Regions from separate parts of the Planococcus maritimus genome, predicted to be linked through region 2. Evidence: a T-box and tRNA genes for the amino acid it is inferred to sense, from the RefSeq annotation. Region 2 holds a T-box; the other holds one or more tRNA genes.
What was found. The T-box of region 2 lies ahead of trpS (tryptophan--tRNA ligase). A T-box ahead of a tRNA ligase gene usually reads a tRNA of that ligase, here a tRNA-Trp.

Region 1 (3,241 bases), 1.1 Mb from region 2:
TCCCACAAGTTAGGAGCATATTCATTAAATGCAGCTTGAGCTTCTAATGGATCGATGGCAAAACGCGGCCTCTTGCTCTTCCATTGACCCCTGCGGTTCTGCAGCGTAATTGACTCTTTGAGCGCACTGCCCTGCATCACTCCATAATCATAATGGCTGCCTCTAAATTCGACGACTTCACTATGTATCTTCCGCATAACTTCTCCTCCATTAACAACTCAGTTCATTTTTAAAGATCATTGTATTTTTCAACCCTATCAGCACATCTACGCTTACTTAATATCACATTCACTAATCTAGTGCAGTCGAAAACTGAACTAAACCAATTTTTCAAAACGATACAAGTCACTTTATTAAAAAAGACTTACGGTTCAGTTTAATATTCTCTGAAGCCGTTCATTACAGAGCTTCTCGCCTTAATACCTCTAGCTCGCAATCTACTGCCGTTTAATCAGGTACCAGAAGGCATTTAACGCGTTTTAAATGACGGGCTGGCTCTTCATCATTTCCTGAAGTCTATCTTCTTAAATCGTCTTGAATAGCTTCATAAGAGCAAGACCCTTACGTTCCCATAAAACCAGCTCATACCTATTGCAGAAATCAAATAGGATCTATATGAATACAAGATCCATTCAACTGGAATCGCTAGGGATATTAATCACACATATATTAACACACCATAAGACTATTTGAAAAAAATTACAATTAATCATTTTGAATAGTTTGCACGTGCCTTACCGTATTCAATTTAAAACAACTTTGCTGCCTTTAAATGTTCTAGAACACCCAAAAGACAACTTCTATTAGTAGCTGTCTTTCAATGGAACGCGGATAAGGAAACTTCAAGCTCAGCGCTTTACCAGCACTCAGCCCTGAAAAAAGTTCTTCAGCCAATTCTGATACATGAATATAGAGAAATATCCCCTCTCCTAAAAGACGGCAACTCTTCTACTATTAATAAGCTTTACTAAAAAAGCTAGCGACAATGCAAATAAAAAAGCCCTGACAAATGTCAGGACTTTGTTCATTGCTTGGCAGAGCAATAATTATGATACCGGCGGTCGGGGTCGAACCGACACTCCCGTGAAGGAACGGGATTTTGAGTCCCGCGCGTCTGCCAATTCCGCCACGCCGGCAAAATTAACTCCCAAAGCATTTCATATTGCTTTCAGGAACATTTATTATTATATTAGTAAATCGTTTATTTTGCAAGGGGTATACGTTATTTTTTTGAAAAACTTCTTACCTTTAATACACACTGGTTGTTTTCTTCATTAATTGCTCAAAAGAAAAACCCTCGACTATTGAAGTCGAGGGTTTTAGCTTTCATCACTTGGCAGAGTGATGATCATGATACCGGCGGTCGGGGTCGAACCGACACTCCCGTGAAGGAACGGGATTTTGAGTCCCGCGCGTCTGCCAATTCCGCCACGCCGGCAAAATAGTTTGGAGGCGGCAACCGGACTCGAACCGGTGGTAAGGGTGTTGCAGACCCATGCCTTACCGCTTGGCTATGCCGCCTAAATAATGGAGCGGAAGACGGGGGTCGAACCCGCGACCTCCACCTTGGCAAGGTGGCGTTCTACCACTGAACTACTTCCGCAAAAGCTGGGGTACCTGGATTCGAACCAGGGCATGACGGGATCAAAACCCGTTGCCTTACCGCTTGGCTATACCCCAATAATACTGGGGCGGACGAGGGGAATTGAACCCCCGAGTGCCGGAATCACAATCCGGTGCGTTAACCACTTCGCCACGACCGCCACGTTATTATTATGTATGAAATAAAATTTTCAAGAAAATCATGGGGCGGACGAGGGGAATTGAACCCCCGAGTGCCGGAATCACAATCCGGTGCGTTAACCACTTCGCCACGACCGCCAACATATAATTTTAAAAAATGGCAGGGGCAGTAGGAATCGAACCCACATCGGAGGTTTTGGAGACCTCTGTTCTACCGTTAAACTATGCCCCTAAAAACTGGTGGTGGGGGGCAGATTCGAACTGCCGAACCCGAAGGAGCGGATTTACAGTCCGCCGCGTTTAGCCACTTCGCTACCCCACCTAATGGTGCCGGAGAAAGGACTTGAACCCTCAACCTACTGATTACAAGTCAGTTGCTCTACCAGTTGAGCTACTCCGGCATGGAGATAAAAATATGGTGGGTCAGGACGGAATCGAACCGCCGACACTTAGAGCTTCAATCTAATGCTCTACCGACTGAGCTACTGACCCATATTAATAATAAAAATGGCGGTCCCGACCGGGATCGAACCGGCGATCTCCTGCGTGACAGGCAGGCATGTTAACCGCTACACCACGGGACCATTTGGTTGCGGGGGCAGGATTTGAACCTGCGACCTTTGGGTTATGAGCCCAACGAGCTACCGAACTGCTCCACCCCGCGATAATGATATTTCACTTTCTCTTTGTAAATTTGAAAGAAATGGTGGAGGATGACGGGATCGAACCGCCGACCCTCTGCTTGTAAGGCAGATGCTCTCCCAGCTGAGCTAATCCTCCGTGAAAATGAAATGGTGACCCCTACGGGATTCGAACCCGTGTTACCGCCGTGAAAGGGCGGTGTCTTAACCGCTTGACCAAGGGGCCTTTAATTTTGAGCTTAAGATACTGGCGGAGAGCAAGGGATTCGAACCCTTGAGACGGTTGCCCGCCTACATGATTTCCAATCATGCTCCTTCGGCCACTCGGACAGCTCTCCAAAATTGGCTCCGAAGGTAGGACTCGAACCTACGACCATCGCATTAACAGTGCGGTGCTCTACCACTGAGCTACTTCGGAATAATATCCAGCCTAGCGACGTCCTACTCTCACAGGGGGAAACCCCCAACTACCATCGGCGCAAAAGAGCTTAACTTCCGTGTTCGGGATGGGAACGGGTGTGGCCTCTTTGCCATCATCACTAGACTGTATTAATTTGAAAGACAAGATTTATTATATCAATAATACCGATTATTTCAAGCATTTTTTTGAAAAATATTATCTTATTCTTTCAAAACTGGATAAATCGACATTGGATTATGGAAACGCATTTCAGTTATTGGTTAAGTCCTCGATCGATTAGTATTCGTCAGCTGCACGTGTCGCCACGCTTCCACCCCGAACCTATCTACCTCATCGTCTCTGAGGGATCTTACTTGCTTGCGCAATGGGAAATCTCATCTTGAGGGGGGCTTCGTGCTTAGATGCTTTCAGCACTTATCCCGGCCACACATAGCTA
Region 2 (3,241 bases):
AAAGTGAACATCGGAGCGATGAATATCGAGCCGAATAGCGAGCATCTATTGGGTACGGATAAAAGCGGCAGGGATGTTTTGACGCGCTTGTTCTACGGCGGGCGGATTTCACTCCTCGTTGGCTTTAGTGCGACACTGATGGTCATCGTGCTCGGAACGTTAGTCGGGGCATTGGCCGGATTTTTTGGTGGCATGATCGATAGCATTTTGATGCGCTTTACCGATTTCGTGTTGAATTTCCCATTCCTGGTATTTGTCATCGTCTTGAACACTATCCTTTACGGCATCGTCGATGGTTTATGGGTCTTGATCATGGTCATCGGTGCGCTCAGCTGGGGCGGGGTTGCCCGTCTCGTCCGGAGTAAAGTATTAGCAGAGAAAGAAAATGAGTATATCCTTGCAGCCTTGTCTATTGGCTGCTCTCCATTTAAAGTCATTACTAAGCATTTGCTGCCGAACGTCATTTCAACGATCATCGTTCAGGGGACGCTGATTTTTGCGACGATGATCGTGATCGAATCGGCGCTCAGCTATCTTGGCTTTGGGGTTCCACAAGCGACGCCGAGCTGGGGCAATATGCTGTCGTCTGCCAATGAGCCGGACGTGCTGCAAGGCAAGCCATGGATTTGGATGCCCCCAGCGATCATCATTACCTTGACGATCCTGTCGATTAATTTTATCGGCGAAGGGTTAAAAGATGCGTTAAATCCGAAATCATTGCGCTAACAGAAACCACATAAAAAGGATGAACGAGTGGCATTCCACTTGTTCATCCTTTTTTCTTGTATTAACGCTTGCGTTTGCGGCCAAGACCCATTGCGTTCTCCATTTTTTTCAATGTCTTGTTGGCAATGACATTGGCTTTTTCTGCGCCTTCGTCGAGAACCGTATCGAGTTCATCAGAGTCAAGCAATTTATAATAGCGTTCTTGAATCGGTGCTAGGTGGTCGGTAATTGCTTTGGCAACACCCGCTTTAAACTCGCCGTAGCCGCCGCCTTCGTATTTAGCGACAAGTTCGTCGATTGAAGCTCCCGTCAAGGCAGCTTCAATTGACAGCAGGTTGGAGACACCCGGTTTGTTCTCCGGATCGTATTTAACGATTCCTTCTGAGTCTGTCACAGCACTCTTTACTTTCTTTTCAATGGTCTTTAAATCATCGAGTAACGTAATGATTGATTTTTTGTTTGAATCGGATTTGCTCATCTTTTTCGTTGGATCCTGCAAGGACATGACGCGTGCGCCATGTTTTGGGATACGGATATCCGGAATCGTGAAGATGTCGTTGTATTTTCTGTTGAACCGCTCCGCCAGATCACGTGTTAATTCGATATGTTGCTTTTGGTCATCGCCGACAGGGACTATGTCTGTTTGATACAAAAGAATATCAGCAGCCATTAAAGGCGGGTAGGTAAGGAGGCCGGCAGAGATCGAAGCGGCCTTTGCTGATTTGTCTTTAAACTGCGTCATGCGTTCGAGTTCGCCGATAGTCGATACGCATTGCAGCATCCAGCCAGCCTGAGCGTGTGCTGGAACTTCGGATTGGATAAACAGCGTCACTTTCTCCGGGTCGATGCCGACAGCAAGATACAAGGCAGCTAGCGATTTAATGCTCTTTCTTAATTCGAGACGGTCTTGCGGCATGGTAATGGCATGTTGGTCGACGATGCAAAAGATGCAATCGTATTCTTCCTGCAGATCCGTGAACTGCTTAAAGGCTCCGATATAGTTACCAAGTGTGACCGTACCGGTTGGCTGTACGCCAGAAAATATTTTTTTCAATGAAATTCCTCCTCTGAGTGGTGATCCTAAAAATGGATATAAAAAAGCACATCTTCGTCCCTGGAACTAAAGGGACGAATGATGTGCGGTTCCGCGGTACCACCCTGCTTGCCGCAAAGCGGCCTCTTGTCTCCGTAACGTGGAGAACACGAAAACGGCTACTTGTTTCGCCGCTTTAGCTCGAAAGTCCATTCAATGAAGGCTTCTGCTTGTTTCCACCAACCACAAGCTCTCTTTTATAGAAGAAACTTCATCTACTACTCTTTGTCAACGCTCATTTGTATTAATTTTATTATAATACAAAAGAGATTGTTGCTGCAATATGCAATTCTATTGTTGATAAATTGCAAGTGAAATCGCCATCGCTAGCAATGTAACGCCGCCAATAATTAGTAGCGGGAAACTGGAGAAAGCCAACACTTCTGAAGGCAGGCGCATTTCGTCATCGTCCAAGGTGGATTTGCTTTTGAAAAATTTGCGCATGCTCATCGTAAAGATGTCGAAAACTCCTGTCTGGACAACGAAGACCCAAAGTCCGAAAAATACAAGCACACCCCCGTAAATAAAGGAGTTATTAATGTATGACAACAGTGAAAACGGTTCGCTTCGGAAGAGCATTGTCAGCAATACTAGCAACTGCACAACGGCGATTCCGATAATTATTTTTCTCATTAGTGCACCTCTATTCGCTCTTTATTGTAGAAGAAATAGCAAAAAAAATCAAAAAAATATTCGAATTTCGATCTTAAAGAAAACGCTTACATGACGCGCTTTTCAGCCTATTGATGGGTTTCCTAACAGCATGATTACTGGGAAGAGTGTAAAATATTCCAAAAAAAACGCTGTACAACAATAAATATTTATGTATAATTAATCATGTACCAATTTTTCAGAAAATTTAAGGGGGCAAAATCAGTGAAAAACAGCAAGATTTTATGGCTACTTGGCCTGGTTTTGGTACTTAGTGCTTTCCTAGCTGCTTGCGGCGGCGGAGATGACACTGATACTGGGACGGAAAACACAGACACAGAAGGTACAGAAGGCGCAGAAGGCAACGGCGGAGAGCCGGATTCTGTACAAGAACTAAACTTGATCGAAGGAGCAGAAATTCCATCAATGGATTCTTCGATTGCTGAGGATGCAGTAGCATTCAACATCCTTAACAACGTAAACGAAGGTTTGTTCCGTTTGAACCAAGAAAACATTGCTGAACCTGCACTTGCTGAAGGCGAGCCTGAGATCAGTGAAGATGGCTTGACTTACACTTTCAAACTGCGTGATGCTAACTGGTCGGACGGTACACCGATCACAGCTAACGATTTCGTCTATGCTTGGCAGCGCGCGATTGACCCAGACACTGGTTCACCTTACGGACCATACATGATGGCTGGAACAATCAAAAACGCTAAAGAAGTATCTGAAGGGGACATGGAAGTTTCTGAACTAGGAATCACTGCTGAA

Region 1: it has a tRNA-Trp gene. The T-box ahead of trpS (tryptophan--tRNA ligase) is inferred to sense a tRNA for this amino acid. The anticodon was not compared.

Annotation. Positions count from the first base shown of each region.
Region 1 covers NZ_CP016538.2:1,024,718-1,027,958, reverse strand. Annotated here, with positions in the region: gene BBI11_RS05130 (C45 family autoproteolytic acyltransferase/hydrolase) at 1-197, opposite strand, end outside; tRNA gene BBI11_RS05125 (tRNA-Leu) at 1,053-1,136, opposite strand; tRNA gene BBI11_RS05120 (tRNA-Leu) at 1,355-1,438, opposite strand; tRNA gene BBI11_RS05115 (tRNA-Cys) at 1,448-1,521, opposite strand; tRNA gene BBI11_RS05110 (tRNA-Gly) at 1,529-1,603, opposite strand; tRNA gene BBI11_RS05105 (tRNA-Gln) at 1,609-1,680, opposite strand; tRNA gene BBI11_RS05100 (tRNA-His) at 1,688-1,763, opposite strand; tRNA gene BBI11_RS05095 (tRNA-His) at 1,806-1,881, opposite strand; tRNA gene BBI11_RS05090 (tRNA-Trp) at 1,902-1,975, opposite strand; tRNA gene BBI11_RS05085 (tRNA-Tyr) at 1,982-2,065, opposite strand; tRNA gene BBI11_RS05080 (tRNA-Thr) at 2,069-2,144, opposite strand; tRNA gene BBI11_RS05075 (tRNA-Phe) at 2,160-2,235, opposite strand; tRNA gene BBI11_RS05070 (tRNA-Asp) at 2,252-2,327, opposite strand; tRNA gene BBI11_RS05065 (tRNA-Met) at 2,331-2,407, opposite strand; tRNA gene BBI11_RS05060 (tRNA-Val) at 2,448-2,523, opposite strand; tRNA gene BBI11_RS05055 (tRNA-Glu) at 2,536-2,610, opposite strand; tRNA gene BBI11_RS05050 (tRNA-Ser) at 2,633-2,722, opposite strand; tRNA gene BBI11_RS05045 (tRNA-Asn) at 2,728-2,802, opposite strand; rRNA gene rrf (5S ribosomal RNA) at 2,813-2,928, opposite strand; rRNA gene BBI11_RS05035 (23S ribosomal RNA) at 3,062-3,241, opposite strand, start outside.
Region 2 covers NZ_CP016538.2:2,151,195-2,154,435, reverse strand. Annotated here, with positions in the region: gene opp4C (oligopeptide ABC transporter permease) at 1-726, shown strand, start outside; gene trpS (tryptophan--tRNA ligase) at 788-1,780, opposite strand; T-box leader at 1,848-2,060, opposite strand; gene BBI11_RS10830 (DUF3899 domain-containing protein) at 2,111-2,452, opposite strand; gene BBI11_RS10825 (peptide ABC transporter substrate-binding protein) at 2,696-3,241, shown strand, end outside.